Linked DNA regions of Paludibaculum fermentans. Each later gene encodes a partner of the first gene's protein in a complex. Links are inferred from orthologs where the notes say so. Each region holds a gene or a part of one and is shown in the gene's direction. Other genes may lie near its edges.

Region 1 (11,258 bases):
TCGATCGCGAGGGGCGCATCGTCAAGCACCTGCTCATCGGCCACGCGCAAAGCCCCAGCGTCGCCAAATACCGGCAGGACGTACCCGGCCTACAGTTGATGACCATCAACTACTGGCGAAACCCGGGCATCATCACCTTGTTTGACGCCCAGGGCAACATCTTGGCGCAGGAGGAGCCTATTCACTCCGGCAGCCCGCTTCTGCCCGTGAACTGGCGCGGAGACGGTCAGGAATTGGCGCTGCTCTCCGGCAACGTTCGCGAAGGCGGTCTCATCGACGGCCAGCTCCGCCGCGCCGTGATGTTCCCAGACGACGGCCATCCGGACCTCGCCTCCATGGTGGCCGACCTCACAGGCGACGCCCGCGACGAAATCATGCTCTGGGACCAGTCTGGCATCTGGATCTATACCCAGGACCGCCCCTTTAGCGGTACCCGCCTCTATGCGCCGAAACGCAATCCCGACTTCAACGAGTCCAACTATAGGACGACGGTGTCCCTGCCCGGCTGGAAGGATGTTCGATGACCCAATTGCTCTTGGTCGACGACGACCGGGACCTCTGCTCGCTGATCAGTGACTTTCTCACCAGCAATGGCCTGGCCGTGGAGATGGCTCACGATGGCCCGGCGTGCCTGCGTGCGGCCGGCATCCGCCGCTACGACCTCATCCTGCTCGACGTCATGATGCCCGGCATGGACGGCTTCGCCGTGCTCGCCGAGTTGCGCCGCTTCAGTGATACCCCGGTCGTCATGCTCACCGCGCGGGGGGAACCGGCCGACCGCATCGCCGGGCTCCGCCTCGGCGCGGACGACTATCTACCCAAACCGTTCGACCCGGACGAGCTCCTGGCCCGCATCCAGGCCATCCTGCGCCGCGTCACCGGTGTCACCGTGCGTGAAAGTTCGCCGAATATCGAGATCGCGGGCGTGCGGCTCAACCCTTCAGCCCGCGCCGTCACCTGTAATGATCAGCCAGTCGACCTCACGGCCGCGGAGTACGAGATTCTCGAGCAACTGATGCGCGCCGCCGGCCGGCCCGTATCCCGGGACGAGATCTCCCTGCGGCTTTATCAGCGGGAAGCCTCGCCCTTTGACCGCTCGATCGACGTCCACCTGAGCCACATCCGCCGCAAGCTGGGCGAGAGCGGCGCCATGATTCGCACCATTCGCGGAGCCGGCTATCTGTTTGCTCTGGATAAGGCAGGGGAGACAGTCGAATGAGATCCATCTTCACCAAATTGACGCTCTGGTTCCTCGCCACGCTCGCACTCTCGCTGCTCGCCTTCTTCATCACGAACCGCTACTTCACCCCGCGTGTTTTTGAACCAGGGAGAATGTTCCGCTCCACCCACCGGCTACAACTCGAGTCCGCCGTCGATGCCTACGAACGCGGCGGCAAGCCGGAGCTCGCGCGCTACATGCAGCGCGTCGACAGCCTGTTCCCCGGTTCGCATTACCTCCTGGATGCCACGGGACACGACCTGCTCACCGGTAGGGATCATTCCGCGGAGGTCGCCAATTCCGGCCCCGGCATGAGCATGATCGCGCACAGCACCAGCGACAAGCACTATACGATGCTGGCCGCGCTGATGCCGCGGCCCGACCTCATGTCGTTCCTGCCTTACTACTTCTGGATCGCCCTGCTGGTTGCGCTCATGGCCTGGGCCTTTGCTCGCCACTTCGGCCAACCTCTGCGTGCCCTGCGCGAGACGGTCCGGCGCTTCGGCGGCGGCGATCTCACCATGCGTGCCCGCTCCACGCGGCGCGATGAACTGGGCGATCTCGCCCGCGACTTCGACGCCATGGCCGATCGCATCGAAACACTCCTGACCGCGGAACGGCGCCTGCTGCAGGATGTGTCGCACGAGTTACGCACGCCCCTCTCGCGGCTCTCGCTCGCCGTCCAACTCGGACGCCCCGAACAGTCAAAGCAGGAGATCGCGCGCATGTCCGCGCTCATTGGAGAACTAACGGAAATGACGCGCGCTGAAGGCGATCCCGCGGCCCACGCCCGCGAACCCTTCGATCTCTCAGGTCTCCTGACCGAAATTGCCGCGAGCTACGATCTCAACCTGGATATCCAGCCCGGCCTGACCTGCCACGGCCGCCCGGCCCTGCTGCGGCGGGCGGTGGAGAACGTCCTGCAAAACGCTCAGCGCTATGCGCCGGCCGAGGAAAAGACGAGGCTCAGTGCCGCGATGGAGAACGGTCATGCCGTGGTGCGTATCCGCGATTTCGGCCCCGGCGTGCCTGAGGCGACACTCGAAGATCTGTTCCGCCCATTTTTCCGTGTGGAAGTGCATCGCTCCCGCGATTCCGGAGGCGTCGGACTGGGCCTGGCCATCGCCCAAAGGGCTGTCCGGCTTCATCATGGCGACATCGTCGCGCGCAATGCGAACCCCGGCTTGGAAGTTACCATCCGGTTTCCACTTTGATTAGTTGATTTCACAATACTTAACGCGCGTAACCGTGGCCCCCAAGCTATCGTCTAGACAGATGCGGGCCACATAAAAGAACGCTCACCAACGATCGTGGGCACCATCTTGGCTCGTTTCGACTGGCCAGGCCGGAGGACGCCGTGCGGACTGGACCCCCTGTCACGCCGTGCCCGGCTCTGGCCGTCTGAATTATACGTTAGCTTCGTGCTATACTTAACCTCGAGTAGAAGTTAATCTGCACCCCCCTGTTTTTTTCCGCTAGCCGGAACCTGCCGATTGCCTTCCCACAAAGTCTGAATGAACAACTTTTCTGAACTCTCTCTGTCTCCTGTCCTCAAGGAGAACCTTGTCAAAAACTGCTTCGTCGAACCGACTCCGGTTCAGGCGGAAGCCATTCCGCCGGCCCTCGAGGGCCGCGACGTAGTTGCCACGGCGCAGACCGGCACTGGAAAGACCCTTGCCTTTATTCTGCCTGTGCTTGAGTCTCTGCTCCGGACACCTATCAAGTCCGGCGTGGGCGCTCTCATCCTGAGCCCCACACGCGAGCTCGCCATCCAGATCCAGGAAACGTTCCAGCGTCTCGCCGCAGGTAGCGGCTTGCGCGCCGCCGTCGTTGTGGGCGGCTTGAACGAGCAGCGTCAACTGCATGATATTCGCCGCGGCGCACAGGTGATCATCGCCACGCCCGGCCGTCTCTGTGATTTCCTCGATCGCCGTCTCGTCCGTCTCGGCACCGTCCGGCACCTCGTGCTCGACGAAGCCGACCGCATGCTGGACATGGGCTTCATGCCCGCTCTCAAAATGATCCTCGCTGCGATGCCGGCCGAGCGCCAGACCCTGTTCTTCTCCGCGACCATCGAACAGTCGGTGGCCCACCTCATCAACGAGCACCTGAAGAACCCCGTTCGCATCGCCATCGGCTCCGCTACCAAGCCGGCCGAAATGGTGGACCTCCATGTCTACGAAGTGGAACAGGACCGCAAGCTCGGCCTGCTGCACTCGCTGCTGAAGGCCGAACCCGGCTCAGTGCTCGTTTTTGCCCGCACCAAGCACGGTACAGACCGTCTGGCCCGCAAGCTCAGCGCGCTCGGCGTCAAGGCCGCCCGTATCCACGGCGACCGCACGCAGAATCAGCGCAATGAAGCTCTCAAGGGCTTCCAGCAGGGTCACTACCGCGTCCTGGTCGCCACCGACGTTGCCGCCCGCGGCATCCACGTCGACGGCATCGCCCACGTCGTCAACTACGACCTGCCCCAGGTGCCGGAAGACTTCATCCACCGTGTCGGCCGTACCGGCCGCGCCGGTGCCCGTGGCGTCGCCTCCACCTTCAGCACGCGCAACGAACGCTCCGACATCCGCCGTATTGAGCGCACGATCAAGATCACGCTCACGCGCCGTCCCGTCGGGCCCGAGATCGAATTCGAGCAGAACATGAAGATGGCGCCCGTCGTGGTGCTGCCCGTCGCCCACCATCATCATCAAACGGCCCGCCCCGAGAGCTCGGCTCCTCGCGGCCGCAGAAGCTTCGGCCCTGCCGCCCGCCGCCGCGCCTAACCGGGCTTAAGTCCAGATCGTGAACGCCGGCAGTGCTCCCCAACGGGACTCCTGCCGGCGTTCCTGTTTTCCCTACCCTCAGTTCTTCCCCCGCTTCCGCGCCTGCTGCTTCCGCTCTGCCCGCATCTCCTGCAGTTTCCTGAACTGGTCTTCCGTCAGGATCGTCTTCAACTGCTTATCGTAATCCTCGCGCAGCGCCATCATCTTCTGCCGCCTGTCCCGCTTTGACTGTGTCGTGTCAGCGCGCAACGACTTCAACTTGCCAGCCTCTTCCGCCAGAATCGGCTGGATCTTCGCCTTCTGGTCGTCATTGAGACCCAACTCCTGCGCCATCCGCTGCGCCTGCTGTCCGCCGCCCTTCTGTGGAGCCGCCGCCAGCACCGCCGCCAACGGCAAGATCACGGAAATAAATCGCCAGATTCTCATGCCCCCTAAGACGGAGACTCACGCCAGCCGGTTGACATGCCATGATGATTGGCATGAGTCGCGTCCTGATGGTCAGCCCCGAAGCTACCCCTTTCGCCAAGACGGGAGGACTCGCCGACGTCACCGGAGCCCTGCCGGCCGCCCTGCAGGAGGTCGGCGATGAAGTAGCCGTCGTGATGCCGCGCTACCGCCAGATCCCCTATCACGAGACGGAAAGCGCCTTCGACAACATGGTGGTCTTCGCCGGATCGACGCCCTACCGCGTGGATATCCGGACCCAGGTCCACAATGGCGTGCGCTTCTTCTTCGTGGAGGCGCCCTACTTCTTTGACCGCGAAGGCATCTACAACGTCAACAATCGCGACTACACCGACAACCACAAGCGCTTTGCGGTCTTGTCCCTGGCGGCCATCGGCATCGCCCAGACCGTCTTCGAGTGCGACATCCTGCACTGCCACGACTGGCAGGCCGCCCTCACCCCGGTCTACCTGGCCGACCAGCAGCATTCGAATCCGCGGTTTGCCAACGTCAAAACCGTGATGACCATCCACAACATGGGCTACCAGGGGATCTTCGGCAAAGCCGCATTTTCCGACCTGGGACTGAACTGGGGCTGGTTCACCTCCGACAAACTTGAGCACTTCGGTGACATTAACCTGTTGAAAGCAGGCATCCAGACCTCAGACTGGGTGACCACCGTCAGCCCGACCTACGCGCGCGAAATCCAGCAGCCGGAGGGCGGCTTCGGACTCGATGGCGTCCTCCGCTCCCGCTCCATGGCACTCTCCGGCATCCTGAACGGCGTCGACTATAACGAGTGGAACCCCGAAACCGACAAGTTCCTGCCCGCCAACTACTCCAGCGGGGATCTTTCCGGGAAACGCATCTGCAAACGAGCCCTGCTGGAGGAGTTCGGCCTGCCCTCGGACAATCTTGACCGGCCGCTCATCGGCATCGTGTCCCGCTTCGCCGAGCAGAAAGGCTTCGACCTGATTGCCGGTATCGCCAATCTGGTGGCGGAGCGCGACGTCCAGCTCGTCATCCTGGGCAGTGGCGAGCCCCGGTTCGAGCGCATCTTCCAGGACTGGCGCCGCTGGCTGCCGCACCGCGTTGGTTTATATACCGGTTACAACAACGCCCTGGCCCACCGCATCGAGGCCGGCTCCGACATCTTCCTGATGCCGAGCCTCTACGAGCCCTGCGGACTCAATCAGATCTACAGCCTGCGCTACGGCACGGTGCCCGTGGTCCGCGCCACCGGCGGGCTGGATGATACCATTCAGGAAGATACCGGTTTTAAGTTCAGTTGGTACTCCGTGGGCGCGCTGTACGACACCCTGCGTTCAGCACTAGGAGCTTTTGAGAATCGCGATTCCTGGACGGCCCGGATGCGTCGAGGCATGGCGAAAGACTACTCCTGGACCGCCTCTGCCCGCGAGTACTCTGCTTTGTATCAACGCTTGTTGGGGCGAGGTTGAATCTAAAACGCCCCGGCTCTCATCTGATCCGACTGGAGAAGGAAATTCGATCATGGCTGGCAAGAACACAGTGGAATTTAGCGACGCGAGTTTCGATCAGGACGTGCTCAACGCCGATGTCCCCGTCTTGGTGGACTTCTGGGCAGAGTGGTGCGGCCCCTGTAAAATGATCGCGCCGACCGTCGACGCCTTTGCCGAGGAGTATGCCGGCAAGGTGAAGGTGGGCAAGGTTAACGTGGACTTCAACAATGGCACGGCAGCCCGTTTCATGATTCGCGGCATTCCTGCCCTGTTGCTCTTCAAGGGCGGCAAGGTGGTGGATCAACGCGTCGGCGCCGTGGGCAAATCCGAACTCGTGAAGATGGTGGAGCCGCATCTGGGATAAGCGGCTCCCCAAAGCGGAGCATAGGGCGGGCCTCATGGCCCGCCCTTTTTGTATTTCAGGGGATAATTCATGATCGACTTCGACGATTTGGCCGGCCGCGCCAGGCGCTACCAGGCCTCCCTCGACGGCCGCCTGGTACGGCCCGATGACGCCGCCATCGCGGCCTTGCAGCGGCTGGAACAACCGTTCCCCGAGGCACCAACCGCCCCGGCCGGCATCCTCGCCGAGCTCGACGAGATCGGCAGCCCCGCCACCATGGCGGCCACCGGCGGCCGCTACTTCGGCTTCGTCACCGGCGGGGTCCTGCCCGCCGCCCTCGGCGCCGACTGGCTGGCTGCCGTCTGGGGCCAGAACGCCGCCATGGACGTCATGTCGCCCATCGCCGCCCGCCTCGAGGAGATCGCCCTGCGCTGGATCGGCGAAGCCCTGCACCTGCCCGCCACCGGCGGCGCCCTGGTCACCGGCGCCACCATGGCGAACTTTACAGGCCTCGCCGCCGCCCGGGAGACCCTACTCGCCCGCCAGGGCTGGAACGTCTCGTCGCAAGGACTCTTCGGAGCCCCGCCCATCCCGGTCGTGGTCGGCGGTGAGGTACACGCCTCCATGCGCAAAGCGCTTTCCCTTCTCGGACTCGGCAAGGACCGCGTGATCCAGGTGCCCGTCGACGGGCAGGGCCGCATGCGCCCCGACGCGTTCCCCACCTTGAACCAACCGGCCATCGTCTGCCTGCAAGCTGGCAACGTCAACACCGGCGCCTTCGACCCCGCCGTTGAGCTCATCCCGCTAGCCAAGGCCTCCAACTCCTGGGTCCACATCGATGGAGCTTTCGGCCTTTGGGCGGCCGCCGCCCCCGCCCGGGCTCACCTCATGGCCGGCTACGATCAGGCCGACTCCTGGACCACCGACGCGCACAAGTGGCTCAACGCCGGCTACGACTGCGGCATCGCGCTGCTGAAGGACGCGGCCCCCTTGCGCGACGCCCTGGATGCGCCCGCCGCGTATTTGAGTCATGGCAGCCAGCGCCAGCCCATGCACTACACGCCGGAATCGTCCCGCCGCGCGCGCGGCGTGCCCGTCTGGGCCGCCCTCAAATCACTCGGAAAGCAGGGTTTAGCCGACCTGGTGGAGCGCTGCTGCCGGCACGCTGCCCGCTTCGCCGAAGGCCTGGGGCAAAGTGGCTTCGAAATCCTCAACGAAGTCGTCCTGAACCAGGTGATGGTCTCCTTTGGCACCTCGGAGCAGACGAAAGCGGTCATCGCGGCCATCCAGGAAGACGGGACCTGCTGGTGCGGATCCACCCAATGGCAGGGCCACACCGCCATGCGCATCAGCGTGTCGTCGTGGGCGACCACCGGCGAGGACGTTGCGCGCTCGCTGGAAGCGATTCTGCGTGTGGCGCGTCAAACCATAGACCGGGGAGCCCTGCGATCATGACCACTCGAGAGGTAGCGGCGCGGTTTCACGAGGCCGTCGCCACAGCAGCCGGCCAGCTGCGCGTGATCACCGAGGAGACAGCAAGCCAGCCTTCCTGTCCCGGCGGCTGGCTGAAGAAGCAGGAACTCGGCCACCTGCTCGATTCCGCCCAGAACAACCATCAGCGCATCGCGATCGCAGCCCTCGAAGGGCGCTACGAAGGCCCCACCTACGCCCAGAACGCCTGGGTCGACCTGCATGGCTATGCGGAAATGCCCTGGTCGCACCTGCTGCGGCATTGGGAAGAGCGCAACTGGATGCTGGGACGGCTGATCGCCCGCATACCAGAAGAGCGGCTATCGGCTCAGGTGATCCTGGGCGGCGGCGCACCGATGAGACTGGAAGCCTGGATCGACGACTATATCCAGCATCTCCAACACCACGTCGAAACCATCACCACCGAACGGTAACGAAATCTACAGGGGCTTCACGCTGGTGATTGTGGTTTCCGACTGGAAAGTGAGGCTCAGCTCGAATCCGACACTCGGCAGCAGCGGCAAATCGGCGACGATAAAGTCGGGCTGCCCTGAACGGTAGGTGGTCAGCCCGCCGTTCCCGGCGATCAACGCTTTCACGGCCGCCATCACATCGCCCATGCTGTCTATCTTCACGATGCCCTTGCTGTTGTGAAGGGCTTGGGCAATCTTTACCAGCACGCCGAGTTTCTTGGCGTCTTTCACGGCTCCAGCCGCTTTGGCCCAGTTTTTTAGACCGACAGTCACATTGATGTCGAACCCTCCTTTGAACTTCATCCCCTTGAGCTTGGCGGGTTCGGCCACATTCGACGCAACTACCACCTGGACGGCGCTGGACACACCTCCGCCGCCGGCCACCTTCTTCACCGTAGCCGTGACGGCGAACCGCTTCATGGTCTTCAGGTTCATCACCACGCCGGCCACGCCATCCACACCCTCGGGATAGATGCCGGGCGTCAAGGCCAGTTTGACGGCTCCGCCCACATAGGTCCTGGCCGGATCGATGCCGACATCGCGGTAGTAGTTCTCCAGCACCTGCGCCCACACGGAGTCGGACGGAAGTCCCCGTACAAACCCGAGAGTCGGGTAGTCCTTGCTGTAGGACAACCACAGCTCTCCGCCTCCGCGCGCGGCTGTCGCGACGTAGCCGACGGCCGCGCCGATCGTCTTCCGGTTGGCTTCGCTCTTCGTGAAGTTGGTGCCGCGCGGGTACCGGTCGAGTTCGGACTTGATGGTGTACAGCCTGGACTTGCCTTCCTGATTCACGTCGTACGCTTTGCGCGACATCAGGACCGCAATCAGGTCGTCCCAGTCCGCGCTCATCGGACACGGTGAACCGAGCCGGGTCGGCTTCACCGCGACCATCTGAGGCCTGTTGCGGCTGGCCGCCGCCTCCGCCGCCCGGAAGCAAGGCGGTGGCAGCCCGTCCTCCCGGTTGTTCTTCGTGCACTGCGTGCACTCGGCAAAGTTCATCTTGCGGTCGCCCATGCTTCAGTCAGCGCATTCACACCACAAGCGGACTCACCGAGGCTCAAAAGAAAGGCAATACCAGCCTATTGGCCGTTGCGATTACGGAGCAAAGAACCCGTTGATGTCCATTACCAGGTGTGTCGCCTCCGTCACAAATGCCGAGATCGCGCCAGGAGGAAACAGGCATCACCCCGGGTCAGGCACACCGGCCGCCGCTCGCAGCGGATACGCATGCCGCCCAACCAGCTCGAATATCTCGTCCCCACGGATGCCCGCACCGGTTTGCAGGAGTACATGATCCAATTCGCTTTGACAAGCTCTTTACAATGGCCCGTACCATCACGGCAAAAAGGAAAAGGCCCCCATGGCGGGAGCCCTTCCATCCATCGCAATCGCAGACGCGGCCTAGTAGACGTTCGAAGTGATCGCGCCCTCGGAAGCCGAACTCACCAGCTTGATGTACTTCGCCATCACGCCGGTCTTCCGCGCGGGCGGCGGAGCCACCCACTTCGCGCGGCGCGCCGCCAGGGTCGCCTCATCCACGTCGAGCGAGATCTTCTGGTGCTCGATGTCGATGGTGATCGGGTCGCCTTCCTCGACAAACGCGATGGGTCCGCCGACCGCCGCTTCCGGAGCCACATGCCCCACCATGAATCCGCGCGTCGCGCCCGAGAACCGCCCGTCCGTCATCAGCGCCACCGTGTCGCCGAAGCCCGCGCCCATGATGGCCGAGGTCACGCCCAGCATCTCGCGCATGCCCGGCCCGCCCTTGGGTCCTTCATAACGGATCACCAGCACGTCGCCATGCTGGATCTTGCCGTGCGTCACCGCCGCCATGGCGTCTTCTTCGCAATCGAATACGCGCGCCGGACCCTGGTGGAGCTTGCGGTCGATGCCCGTCACCTTGATCACGCAGCCTTCCGGAGCCAGCGAGCCCTTCAGGATCACCAGCCCGCCGCTCTTCTTGATCGGGTTGTCGAGCGCGCGCACCACCAACTGCCCCGGAGTCTCCGCCGAGCGCTCAGCCTCTTCCCCCAGCGTCCTGCCGGTAATCGTCAGCGCCGATGGATCAGCAAACTTGCCATCCACCAGCCGCTTCGCGACCACTCCGATGCCGCCCGCCTTGTCCACGTCCGCCGCCACATATTGGCCAGCCGGCTTCAGGCTGAGCAGCAGCGGAGTCCGCTCGCTCACCTTCTGGAAGTCGTCGATCACCAGATCGACACCCGCCTCGCGCGCCATGGCCAGCAGGTGTAACACGGCATTGGTGGAGCCGCCCGTCGCCGCCACGCTCGCAATCGCGTTCTCAAATGCCGCCCGCGTACAGATCTCGCGCGGCAGCCGATTGTTCTTCACCGCATCCAGAATCACCTGGCCGCAATAGGCCGCCACCGCATGCTTGCGGTTGTCCACCTGCGGCACCATCGCCGTATTCATGGGCGACAGACCGATGATCTCCATCACCGTCGCCATCGTGTTGGCCGTGAACTGGCCGCCGCACGCGCCCGGACCCGGCGACGCCACGTTCTCGATATCCAGCAGTTCCTGGTCAGTGATCTTGCCGGCTGCGTTCGCACCCACCGCCTCGAACACTTCCTGGATGGTGACGTCCTTGCCCTTATACTGCCCGGGCAGGATCGAGCCGCCGTACAGGATGACGCCCGGGATGTTGAGCCGCAGCAGCGCCAGCGCCGCCCCGGGAATCGTCTTGTCGCACGCCACCAGGCAGACCAGGCCGTCGAACATGTGCCCGCGCGTAACGAGCTCGATGGAGTCGGCCACCACCTCGCGCGAAATCAACGAGGCCTTCATGCCCTGCGTACCCATCGTGATGCCGTCGGAGATCGCGATGGTGTTGAACTCCATCGGCGTTCCGCCGGCCTCACGGATACCGCGGGCTACGTCTACCGCCAGGTCGCGCAACAGGAAATTGCACGGCATGGTTCCAATCCAGGTGTTGGCGATACCGATGATGGGCTTCTTCAAGTCCTCATCGGTGAAGCCGATACCCTTCAGCTGGGCGCGCGCCGGGGCGCGGTCCCGTCCCTGGGTGATAGTGTA
Region 2 (11,374 bases), 1.7 Mb from region 1 along the record:
TCCTCATACCGACCCGCGATGGCGGGCGCGTACCGCTCGCCCAGTTGGCGCGCATCGACGTGGTCAACGGCGCCAGTATTATCGCCCGCCGCGAGAACCGCCGCCAGATTACGGTCCGCACCAACATTCGCGGCCGCGACCAGGGCAGCTTCGTGGCCGACGCGCAGACTCGCTTCAGTAAGGCGATTCATCTGCCCCCGGGCTACGACGTCGACTGGGGCGGCCAGTTCGAAAATCTCACCCGCGCCAAGCGCAGGCTGACGTTCATCATGCCGGTCACGGTGGCCGTGATCTTCGCCCTGCTGTTCTGGACCTTCGGATCTCCGGTCTATGCCGGACTGGTCCTGATGAATGTACCCTTCTCGCTGGTGGGCGGCATCATCTTTCTGTATATGCGCGGCATCAACCTCAGCGTCTCCAGCGCCGTCGGCTTCATCAGCCTATTCGGCGTGGCGGTGATGAGCGGCGTGCTCGTGGTTGCTGAGATCAACCGCCGGCGCCGGTCCGATCCTGAGCTTGGTGTGCGCGATGCTGTCGTCCAGGGCGCCCTCGCACAGATGCGCCCCGTACTCATGATGATCGTGGTAGCCTTGCTGGGCATGGTCCCAGCCGCCCGCGCCACAGGCATCGGTAGTGATATACAAAGGCCGTTGGCCACGGTTGTTGTGGGCGGTTTGCTGTCTACCCTGTTGCTCACGTTGCTGGCCCTGCCCAGCCTGTATCTACTCGTGTCGGGATCCGACAAACCCAAGGAAGTCGTGGAGGCTGAATGAAGCTAATGGTTATCTTCCTCGCGGAGACCGAGACGCACGGCGACATCCCGCTGTACGAGGCGCTGGTGCGCAAGCTCAACCAGAAAGGCGTCCAGGGCGCCAGTGTGATGCGCGGCGTGATGGGCTTCGGCAAAGACCATCACGTTCACCGCGGCCGTCTCTTCGGTGTCTCCGACGACCGGCCGGTCATGATCGTCGCCGCCGATTCGGAAGAAAACCTGCGCAACGTCGTGCCCAGCCTCCGCAAACTGGCACCCTCGGCGCCCATCCTCCTGATGGACGCCGAGCAACTCTAGCGGGTCCGGCGTCACTGCGCCAGGATATTAATCTCGCCAATCCCGCCTTTCACGCTGAGGCGGATGGTCGCCTTCGACTGCCCGTTTGACTCGCTTACCCAACGATCGCCGTCTTTCTTGAGGCCTCGCACGTTGATGGAGCCGATGCCCCCGTTCGCCTCGGCCACCACACCTACATCCGGCGGCAGATGCACTGTCGCCTCGCCGACACCGCCTTCGATCCGGACTTCATAGTCCCGCTGCGGTTTGCCGCGCAGGTCCATATCGACGGAACCGGCGCCCATCTGGACCTCCACGCTGCGCAGCGTGAGGTCTCCCAGGTTGAGCTTGTTCTCTCCAGCTCCGCAGTGGATCCGCAGGTCCAGGGGAACGTCGTTGGCCAGCTTCAGATCCCAGATGTTCTTGATGTTGCCGAAATTGCCTTTGCCGCCGCCCTGCCGGACCGTCAGCCGGCCGCGAAAGCCTGAGTCGTCATAGCGGACTTCCGGCTTCCAGTCGGGCACGTTGTAGGTAAACTCACCATCAAACAACTCTTTCGAGCCGCCGCTCACGTTGAGCTCTCCCGCGCCAATGTTGAGATCGGCCACCACAATCTCGGCCTTCGCCGCGCGGGACCGTTCGATGATCTTCGTATCCCTTACCGTCTCACCGGTGGGCTTACTGTTAATGTCTATGGAACAGCCTGCCGACGCCAGGATAGCGGCGAACAGGCCTACCCGGTATGCGGGCAATGTCATGGATTCCCTCCACTGCCATTCGGATACGAAAATCAACTTATGGGAGTTCCGTTTTTCACTGCGCCGGATGCAGCACCAGCCGCTCCAGGTTAATCGTGCCGCCGGATTTCGTATCCAGCCGCACACGAACTTCCGTGGCGCCCTGTTTCAGTTCCAGCTCACCCAGGGGCTGCGACTTGAACACCCAATCGCCGCCTGAGTTGATCGACGAGCCTGTCAACTTGGCCGGCCCGGCTTCCACGGTGAACGGCGTTCCGGCCTTTCTCGACGAATAGAAGGCCTCCACGCGGTAGCGGCCGGCCTTGGGCGCTTCCACCTTCCAATAAGGCACGTCCTTGTCGCGTGTCCAGCGTGTCAGAAACACATGGCCCAGCGCGTTCTCTTTCTTCGCCCGCTGCTCGAACTCGGTCTCGATTTCGCACGACTCCACACCCAGGCTGATCAGCCCCTTCGCATCCGGCCGGTTGGCGAACGGCACCGTCACGGGAGCCCCGTCCAGCGTCAGCTCCAACACGCTCGCAATCTCATCCGGAGCAGCGCCGGGCAGCGTCAGCAGAATGTCGTCGCCATCGCGCTTGGAGACAATTCTGCGAGACGGATCGGCTAGCAGCTGCGCCGAGTGCACCAGATTCCGCAAGCCCGCGACGCGCAGCACGCCGTCCTTGGGCCAGTCGAAGATGTGCAGGTACAGCTTATTGCCCTTGGTGGTCGCGCGTCCGAAGAAGGACATGCGCTCGAACGGGCTCGCCGTGGTGTCGTAGATCGACTCCTGGTTCACTTTCATCCAGCGGCCCATGGCGTTCAACCGCGTCACAAACTCGTCCTGAATCGTGCCGTCCGGCTTTGGCCCTACATTCAGCAGCAGATTGCCGCCCTTGCTCACCACCTCCACCAGCATCCGGATCAGGTCCCGGTCCGTCTTGAACTCGGTTTCATACTTGTTGTAGCCCCACGAGTCGTTGTTGATCGTGACGCACGCCTCCCACAGGATCGGCTTGCCGCTGGGATCCTTGAAGCCAGTGGCCGGGACGTACTGTTCCGGCGTGCCGAAGTCGGCCTTATTGCCCGGCTTGCGCTCATACAAACGGTCGTTGATCAAGGTGTTCGGCTGCAGGCCGCGGATGAAGTCGTAGACCTCGTCGTCGCGTTTCGCCTCCGCCAGGGTGTGCTCCCACTCGCCGTCGAACCAGATCATCGCCACGTCGCCATAACCCGTCAGGAGCTCCTTCAACTGGGCCTTCATGAAGTCGATATACCGGTTGTTGTTGCCGCCTTCCTTGTAGTTCTTCGGATACTCCCACGAACGGCGCGGCCGGTAGTCAGGATGGTGCCAGTCCATGATCGAGTGGTAGAAGCCCAGGCGCATGTCCTTCTTCTTCGCCGCGGCCGCCAGTTGCTTCAGCGGGTCGCCCTGGTAGGGCGTCGTCTCCACGTCGTAGTCGCTCACCTGGCTGCGGTAGATGCTGAAGCCGTCGTGGTGCTTCGACGTGATCACCATGTACTTTGCCCCGGCGTTCTTGGCCAGATCCACCCAGGCATCGGCGTTGAACTTCACTGGATTGAACTGTTTGGCGTACACGTCGTAGTCGGCCTGCGGGATCTGGGCCATGGTCCGGATCCACTCGTGGCGCCCGATCACCGAGTAGGCACCCCAGTGAATGAACATCCCGAACTTGGCTTCGCGGAACCAGCGGGTGCGTTCTTCCGCGGAAAGCGGCGGCTGGGAAGGTTGGGCGAACGACACTGACGTAGCGGCCAGCAGGGCCAGGGCGGCGAAGGAGGCGATCTTCATGCTGCAAGGTATTCTATCGCCCACTGCGATAGCATGGGATTTCCAGGTACATTGCATGCGGAACGTTATCATCATCGGCTCAGGCTGCGCGGGGAATACCGCGGCTATCTATACCGCCCGGGCGGGCCTGGCCCCCCTCGTGATTGCCGGCCACGAGCCCGGCGGCCAGCTTTCCATCACCACCGAAGTTGAGAACTTCCCGGGGTTTCCGGAAGGCATCATGGGGCCGCAACTTGTTGAAAACATGAAGCAGCAGGCCATCCGCTTCGGTGCCGAATACGTCTCCGGCAAGGTCGAGGAGGCCGACCTCTCAAAGCGTCCCTTCAGCCTGAAGATCGACGACGAATGGCACGAGTGCCGCACCCTCATCGTCGCCTCCGGCGCCTCCGCCCGCTGGCTGGGCCTGCCCAACGAGCAGAAACTCATCGGCCACGGTGTCAGCTCCTGCGCCACGTGCGACGGCTTCTTCTATAGAGGCAAGAAAATCATCGTGATCGGCGGCGGCGACTCCGCCATGGAGGAAGCCAACTTCCTCACTCGTTTCGGCGACGAGGTCACCCTGGTCCACCGCCGCGAGGAGTTCCGTGCCTCCAAAATAATGCTCGACCGCTGCAAGGCGAACCCGAAGATCAAGTGGCTCACCAACACCGTGGTCGAGGACGTGCTCGACATCGAGAAGGGCTACGTCGAAGCCGTTAAGCTGAAGAACACCAAGACCGGCGAAGCCTGGACCCAGGCGGTCGACGGCTTTTTCCTTGCAATCGGGCACATTCCGAACACACAACCCTTCGTCGGCCAGCTCGACCTTGACGAAGACGGCTACATCATCAGCCATGGGGGCGCCCGCACTAATATCACCGGCGTCTTCCATGCCGGAGACGTGGAAGACCGCATCTACCGCCAGGCCATCACCGCCTCGGGCGCCGGCTGCAAGGCGGCCATCGAAGCCGAAAGATTCCTGGAAGCCGAAGGCCACTAGTCGCCTGAGCAGTACGAAAGCGGTTCGTTCATGACGCGGTTGTCACACCTGCGCTGGTTGGAAGCCGAGAGTATACACATCCTGAGGGAGACGGCCGCTGAGTTCCAGCGGCCCGTCCTGCTTTACTCCATCGGCAAGGACTCTTCCGTACTCGTCCGCCTGGCCCAGAAGGCCTTTCATCCCGCGGCTGTCCCGTTCCCCCTGCTCCACGTCGATACCGGCTACAAATTCGGTGAGATGATCGAATTCCGCGACCGGTTCTGCCGCGAACAGGGCCTGGACCTCCGCGTCCATAGTTCCCAGGAGTACATCGACGCTCCTGTTGATCCGTTCCGCCTCGGCACGTCCCGCTGCTGTGCCCAGCTCAAGACCCGGGCTTTGCTCGAAGCCCTGCGAGCGCTCGACGCCGATGCCGCCATCGGCGGTGCCCGCCGCGAAGAGGAGAAATCCCGCGCCAAGGAGCGCATCTTCTCCCACCGCGACGCGGCCGGCCAGTGGGATCCTCGCAACCAGCGCCCCGAACTCTGGAATCTCTTCAACAGCCGCCTCGACAAGGGCCAGAGCATGCGCGTCTTCCCGCTCTCCAACTGGACCGAAATCGATGTCTGGGAGTACATCGAGGCCGAGCGGATTCCCGTCGTCCCGCTCTACTTCGCCAAACCCCGGCCCGTCGTCGTGCGCGGCGGCGCGCTCATCCCCCTGGAGCACGACCTCGAACTGCTCGCGGGCGAGCACGTGGAAGAGCGCGTGTGCCGCATGCGCTCCCTCGGTTGCACCTACTGCACCGGCGCCGTCGAATCCACGGCCACAACCGTGCCCGAAATCATCGCCGAGTTGCAGGCCACGCGCCACTCCGAACGCCAGAACCGCGCCATCGACCACGACCAGGAAGGCTCTATGGAGTTAAAGAAGCGCGAGGGCTACTTCTAGCCATGGAATCCACCCTCCTCCGTTTCACCGCCATCGGCAGCGTCGACGACGGCAAATCCACGCTCATCGGCCGCCTGCTCCACGACCAGAGCGCCGTCTACGACGACCAACTCGATTCCATCCGGCGCGTCTCCCGCGAAGGGCTGGACCTCGCCCTGATCACCGACGGCCTGCGCGCCGAACGCGAGCAGGGCATCACGATCGACGTCGCCTACCGCTACTTCTCCACGCCGCGGCGCCGCTTCATCATCGCCGACACTCCGGGCCATGAGCAGTACACCCGGAACATGGTGACGGGTTCCAGCACGGCCGATGTCGCGGTTGTCCTGATCGACGCCCGCCTCGGTGTCCTGCCTCAGACCCTGCGCCACACCTATCTCTCCTGGCTGCTCGGCATCCGCCGCATCTGCGTGGCAGTCAACAAAATGGACGCAGTCGGGTTCAACCAGTCCATCTTTGAATCCATTCGAGCCGCGCTGCTCCAGAAGACCTCCGGCCTGCCTGCCCTCGAACTCGCCTTCCTGCCGGTCTCCGCGCTTCAGGGCGACAACGTCGTCCACCGCGGCGCCAGCATGCCCTGGTTCGATGGCCCCACCCTGCTCGAATACCTCGAGACCGTTCAGCCCCCTCCGGCCCATCATTCCGGACTCCGCCTGCCGGTGCAGGCCGTCCTGCGCGGCGCAAATAGCGACCGCTTCTATGCCGGTCAGCTCTCCGGCGGCTCAGTCCAGCCCGGCGACCAGGTGTTGTTGCTGCCATCCGGCAAGTTCCAGCGCGTCGCTTCGGTCCGGCTGCGCGACGAGGCCCTCTCCTCCGCCGCCACGCCCATGTCAATCTCCGTCTCGCTCGACGGACATGTCGACCTCTCGCGCGGCGACATGATCGTCGACCCGCTCCATCCTCCGGCGTCCACGCGCCATCTCAAGGCAATCCTCTTCTGGATGAGTTCGGACCCGCTCAGCAGCAGCAAGGCCTACCTGCTCAAACACACCACCCAGACCGTCTGCGCCGAGATCACATCCGTCGACGCCGCCCTTGATGTCGCCACCCTCCGCTTCGAGCCCAGTTCAGCGCTCGGCCTCAACGACATCGCACGGGTCACCCTCGAAACCCAGCGGCCCATCTACTGCGATCCCTACACCGCCAACCGCGCTACCGGCAGCTTCATTCTGGTGGACCCGGTATCCAACGGCACTATTGCCGCCGGCATCATCGAATCAGCGGAACAGCCGGCCGGCCCTTCGACACTCAGCCGTCCTGGCGACCATGCGGGCGGGGTCCTCTGGCTCACGGGCCTTAGCTCCTCCGGGAAGAGCACCCTCGCCGTCGTCATTCACCAGCGCCTCAAGGACCTGGGTTACCGCGTCGAGATGCTCGACGGCGACATCGTCCGAAAACACCTCTCCAAGGGCCTCGGCTTCAGCAAGGAAGATCGTGACGAGAACATCCGCCGCATTGGCTTTGTCGCCGAACTGCTGGCCCGCAACGGAGTGGTTGCCATCGTCTCCGCCATCTCGCCTTATCGCGCCATCCGCGGCGAAGTGCGCGCGCGCATCGCCAACTTCATAGAGATCTATGTAAATGCGCCGCTTGCTATCTGTGAGCAGCGAGATGTCAAAGGGCTCTACCGCAGGGCCCGCACCGGGGAACTCAAAGGCATGACCGGCATCGACGATCCCTATGAGCCGCCTGTCGAACCCGAAGTGGAATGCCGCACGGACCTCAACGCCGTCGAAGCCTGCGTGGGCCAGGTGCTGCGCTACGCAGTCGACCGCCTGGACGGCCGCTCCGCCTGATCTCGCCTTACTGCACGTAGCCCAGCGACTTCAGCCGGTCCACCGCTTCCTGGCCCATCCCTAGCTCCTGGTCGCCCGGTTTGATGTAGTTCTGCTGCCACGTCCTCAGCAGCCGTTCCAATTGCGCCGCCTGCTCCGGCTTGCTGCCCTGCACGTCCCGCGTCTCATTGGGATCCGCCGCCAGGTCGTACAACTCCCGCCGGCCCTTCGTCGTCAGCACCATTTTCAGCCCGCCCAGGTAGACGGCCCGCTCCACATCGATGAACCGCTCCTCCACGCCCCACTTCTGCCACAGCGCATACGACTCCGCATACACCGGCCGCGCCGCAAGCTTGTCGGCTTTGCGCAATGTGATCCCCGCCAGCCGCCGCGGCACCGGCGCGCCCAGCACGTCCAGCACGGTTGGAAACAGGTCCACCAGGCTCACCGTCACCGCTACGTCCTGCCTCGCCTTCTGCCCCGGATACTTCACAATCAGTGGCACATGCACCTGATCCTGGTACACCGATACCCCATGCTCCATCAGCGACCGCTCGCCAAAGACCTCGCCGTGGTCCGCCGAGACGATAATCAGCGAGTTGTCGAACAGCCCATTCGCCCGCAACATCTGGAACAGCCGGCCCAACTCGTGATCCACATACGCGATCCCGGAGTCGTAGGCAGCCACCAGTTCTTCCCGCTCCTGGGGCGTCACCACCCGCTTCTCCTGGTCCACAAGCTTCACGATTTCGTAGAACTCCGCGCTGGTCCGGTCCTTGGTGGGTGTCATGAACCGGTTCTTGAAGGGCGGTGGCGGGTTGTAGGGCCAATGCGCGTCCATCAGGTTCAGGAAGAGGAATTCCGGCCGGCCACGCTTCCACTTGGGCAGCAACTTACCCACCTCGTCGGCGATCTTAGCGCCCGGCACATAGGGCGTGTCCGCACCACTGATCCCCATCAGGTGGAGCCGCGTCGAACGCAACACGGAAGGCATCCGGCTGGTCTCCAGCGATACCGGAGTCGTTGGAACCCGGTACAGGTCGAACCCGCGCCCGAACCCGATCTCGGGAGCCAGGTAGGCTTTGTTCGCCACTATGGCGGCCGTCCGGTAGCCATAGTGCTGCAGGGTCTCGGCCAGCGTCGGCGCCGATTGAGGAATGTGCCCCAGCCGCACGTCCGGATAGTCATACCGCACACCGTGCCGCAGTGCGTAGAGGCCCGTCATCATCGTCGCGTGGCTGGGCGCGGTCCAATCCGCCGCCGAAATCGCGCCGCTGTATACCGTCGCCTGCCGTGCAAATTCCTCCAATTGCGGGGTCGTCTGCCTTGGATACCCGTACAGGTGCAGATGGTCCGCCCGCACCGTATCCAGGGTGATGAGAATGACATTCGGACGCCCGGCCTGTGCGCCTTCCGCCGGCGGTCCCGGCAGCGACACCCGGGCCCTCAGCCCAAACCCCAGCACCACCGCAGCCGCCACAATCCACACCGATGCAGTCACCGCGAATCGCGAACCCCAGCCCGCCGGCTTGCCCCGGAATAGCAGCCACGACAGGGCCAGCACGGCCAGAAACGCGAGCGACGAAAACGAAATCTGGACCAGCGCATTGCCCTTCGGCAGGACGTAGAAGTACATCCAGGGCCGCAGCAATACAGCGACCGTCAGCGTCACCGGATTCATCAGGAACCAGGTCCAGCGCGACCACCGTGCGCTCCACCCGGCCACCAACCCCGCGGCAATCAGCCCCGCCGGCACCGCCAGCGCCAGCACTGTCGGCACCAGCCCTTGCGACCGCCGCGCCAGCACATACCCGAACACCAGCAGCACCGTGAGGCCGGCGCTGCGCGTCATGCGTGCTTCCGCCTCTTCCGCGTTCCTGGGCTGCCCGGCCAGAAACCAGATCCCTGCGCCCGCCGCCGACAACAGCGGACCGCAGACCAACCAGACCAACAGAGCCTCGACGCCCGCCAGCCAGTACTCCGGGTAGGGCACCGTGCCCTCCGGCCGCAGCCACTCCGAAACCGCATCCGCCAGCGCATACTCCACCGCACCGTAGAAGGCCCAATACACCAGGCCCCACCACAATGCCCTGCGCCAGTAGAAAACCGCCGGATTCATCGCCTGTCCCACCTCAGAACACCACACCGAAGCGCCGTTTCAACAACAGCGCCACCGGCATCGAAATCAGCATCAGCGCCCAGAGCCAGTGCATCGACAGACCGAACAGCGGCACTTCAGCGGACGGGTACTCAATCTCGGCCCATTCCACCCGGCCATCCGGCAGCCGGCTCTCGCCCGGATGCAACCAGAGACTCATCGCGGCAGCCACCCGCCGCGCATCCACCGGACGCCGCCGCCCGCCAGTCTCAATCCGTTTCTCCACCTGGCCCCAGGAAAACTCCGCCCGCAGGATTCCGGCGCTCTCGCCAGTGGCCCGGATCCGCCACACTACGCTCTGCTCAGCTTCCACCCGGACCGCCGGCGTCTCTACTTCGATCCCCGCGGGCGCAACCAACCGGGGCGTACTGCCGCCCGTATCCACGGGCCGGTCCAGATGGACCGTAAACAGCGCCGTCTCCCCGATCTTCAGCGGACTCTGCCCGTAATACCGTTCCATCTGCGCCAGCAGCGGCCACAGCGCGACGCTCGCGCAAGCAATCGGGACAGCCATCCAGAACAGATACCCGGCATTGGCCAGTAAAAGCCTTCCCTGCGCTCCAAACACCAACGCGGGCTCGTCCGAGAACAGCCGCATCTCCATCAGGTACGCGCGCAGCAGACTCTTTGAACGCTCAATCCGCTTCGGGCTCGACGTATGCCGGAATACGAACAGCATCACCAGCGCGGCCGACACGGCCAGCGGAGTCATACTCACCCAAGGCGGCAGCCCGCCCGTCAACGCCGCATAGGCGTCGAACAGGCGGCTCAAGCCGAGATTGATCCACTCCACCAGCATGAATCCGCGCTAATCCAGGTAACCCAGGCCCTTCAACTTCTTCGCGATCTCCTCGTCGGAATCAGAGGTCTCGATGCGGGCCAGTTCGCGCTCCAGCACGTGCTCCACAAACTCCTGCACCGACGAATACCCGCCCGCCTCCGCGCATCGCTTGACCCGCTCCGCGAGCTCTTTCTTCAGCTTGATCGAGGTTGAAAACATAACAATTTCCCCAGTCTCTCAGAACATCGGATGGCCCGTCATCGCCGCGGGCACCGCCACTCCGAACTGTTTCAGGATCGTCACCGGCACGTCGCGCAGATGTGGTTTCTCCAGCGCCGGCTTCCGGTTTGTGAACAGTACGCCCGGCACAAACTCCGGATCGATGCAGTGATCCGCCAGCCACGCCTCTTCATTTGGAACGATGATCCGTTCCGGCACCGCGCCCAACGCGGTCTGCCAGCTCGCCCGGTAGCCCGGCTCGTACCCCACCACCAGATCCGGCGCGTAGCCCGGCAGCTTGCCCGTCGCCACCTGCGCCGCCGTGTAGACCGCCTTCACGACAGCCTTCCCTGTCTGCGGATCCCTCAGCGCCAGCAGGCGCTCGCTGATCTTCCGCAACACCGCCTGGCTATCCTCACCCGGAGCGACCGCCCCATTCGGCTCCCGGCCCGCCAGGTTCAGGTAGATCTCGTTGAGCCCCAGGGCGTAAGCCTGTGTCCGCGACCAGTCGACATTCGCGAACAACTCCTCATCCCCGCGCTTGCTGCCGTCGATCAGCTTCAGCAGTCCTTCCTGTTCCAGCCAGGAATTCAGGTGCACCGCCCGGTCGAACGTCGAGAAGCCGTGATCCGACATCACCACCAGCGTCCCATCCGAACCCAGTTTCGCCATCGCCAGCCCCACCGCTTCGTCGACCCGCTGATAGATCCGGGCCAACTCCTCGTCATAGCGGCCCCACAGCACGTGCGCGTGCTGGTCGATGCTCGAAAAGTAGTAGAACATCAGCCCATCTTCATACCGGTCCAACTCATGACGAAACAAAGCCATGTTGTCGTCCAGCACCTGCCCGGCCTGCTGCAGGAACTCCGCATGGCTCAGCGAGTGCGCGCGCAGCGCCGACGTATCCTCGGCGATCCCCTGCGTGTAGAAAGGA

What was found.
Region 2: the proteins of trxA (region 1) and trxB are in contact, whole or in part, in a crystal structure (PDB 1F6M), measured with the Escherichia coli proteins. The link is inferred for Paludibaculum fermentans from one-to-one orthologs.

What each region holds. Positions count from the first base shown.
Region 1 is NZ_CP063849.1:6,550,079-6,561,336, reverse strand. The notes cover bases 4,737-7,612. They hold trxA (thioredoxin), read left to right. Parts: upstream 4,737-5,946; coding sequence 5,947-6,279; downstream 6,280-7,612. Other genes in these bases: IRI77_RS25865 (pyridoxal phosphate-dependent decarboxylase family protein), read left to right, coding at 6,349-7,612; glgA (glycogen synthase GlgA), read left to right, coding at 4,737-5,894. Also shown: IRI77_RS25900 (hypothetical protein), read left to right, coding at 1-524; IRI77_RS25895 (response regulator transcription factor), read left to right, coding at 521-1,219; IRI77_RS25890 (sensor histidine kinase), read left to right, coding at 1,216-2,433; IRI77_RS25885 (DEAD/DEAH box helicase), read left to right, coding at 2,734-3,990; IRI77_RS25880 (hypothetical protein), read right to left, coding at 4,069-4,416; more of glgA, read left to right, coding at 4,470-4,736; more of IRI77_RS25865, read left to right, coding at 7,613-7,713; IRI77_RS25860 (DinB family protein), read left to right, coding at 7,710-8,162; IRI77_RS25855 (hypothetical protein), read right to left, coding at 8,169-9,215; ilvD (dihydroxy-acid dehydratase), read right to left, coding at 9,603-11,258. UniProt on the Escherichia coli protein: Participates in various redox reactions through the reversible oxidation of its active center dithiol to a disulfide and catalyzes dithiol-disulfide exchange reactions.
Region 2 is NZ_CP063849.1:4,898,551-4,909,924, forward strand. What follows is about bases 2,624-5,615. They hold trxB (thioredoxin-disulfide reductase), read left to right. Parts: upstream 2,624-3,653; coding sequence 3,654-4,577; downstream 4,578-5,615. Other genes in these bases: IRI77_RS19190 (alpha-L-fucosidase), read right to left, coding at 2,624-3,598; cysD (sulfate adenylyltransferase subunit CysD), read left to right, coding at 4,608-5,507; cysC (adenylyl-sulfate kinase), read left to right, coding at 5,510-5,615. In the rest of the region: IRI77_RS19175 (efflux RND transporter permease subunit), read left to right, coding at 1-773; IRI77_RS19180 (DUF190 domain-containing protein), read left to right, coding at 770-1,069; IRI77_RS19185 (toast rack family protein), read right to left, coding at 1,081-1,806; more of IRI77_RS19190, read right to left, coding at 1,862-2,623; more of cysC, read left to right, coding at 5,616-7,303; IRI77_RS19210 (sulfatase), read right to left, coding at 7,311-9,401; IRI77_RS19215 (hypothetical protein), read right to left, coding at 9,415-10,239; IRI77_RS19220 (ribbon-helix-helix protein, CopG family), read right to left, coding at 10,249-10,440; IRI77_RS19225 (alkaline phosphatase family protein), read right to left, coding at 10,459-11,374.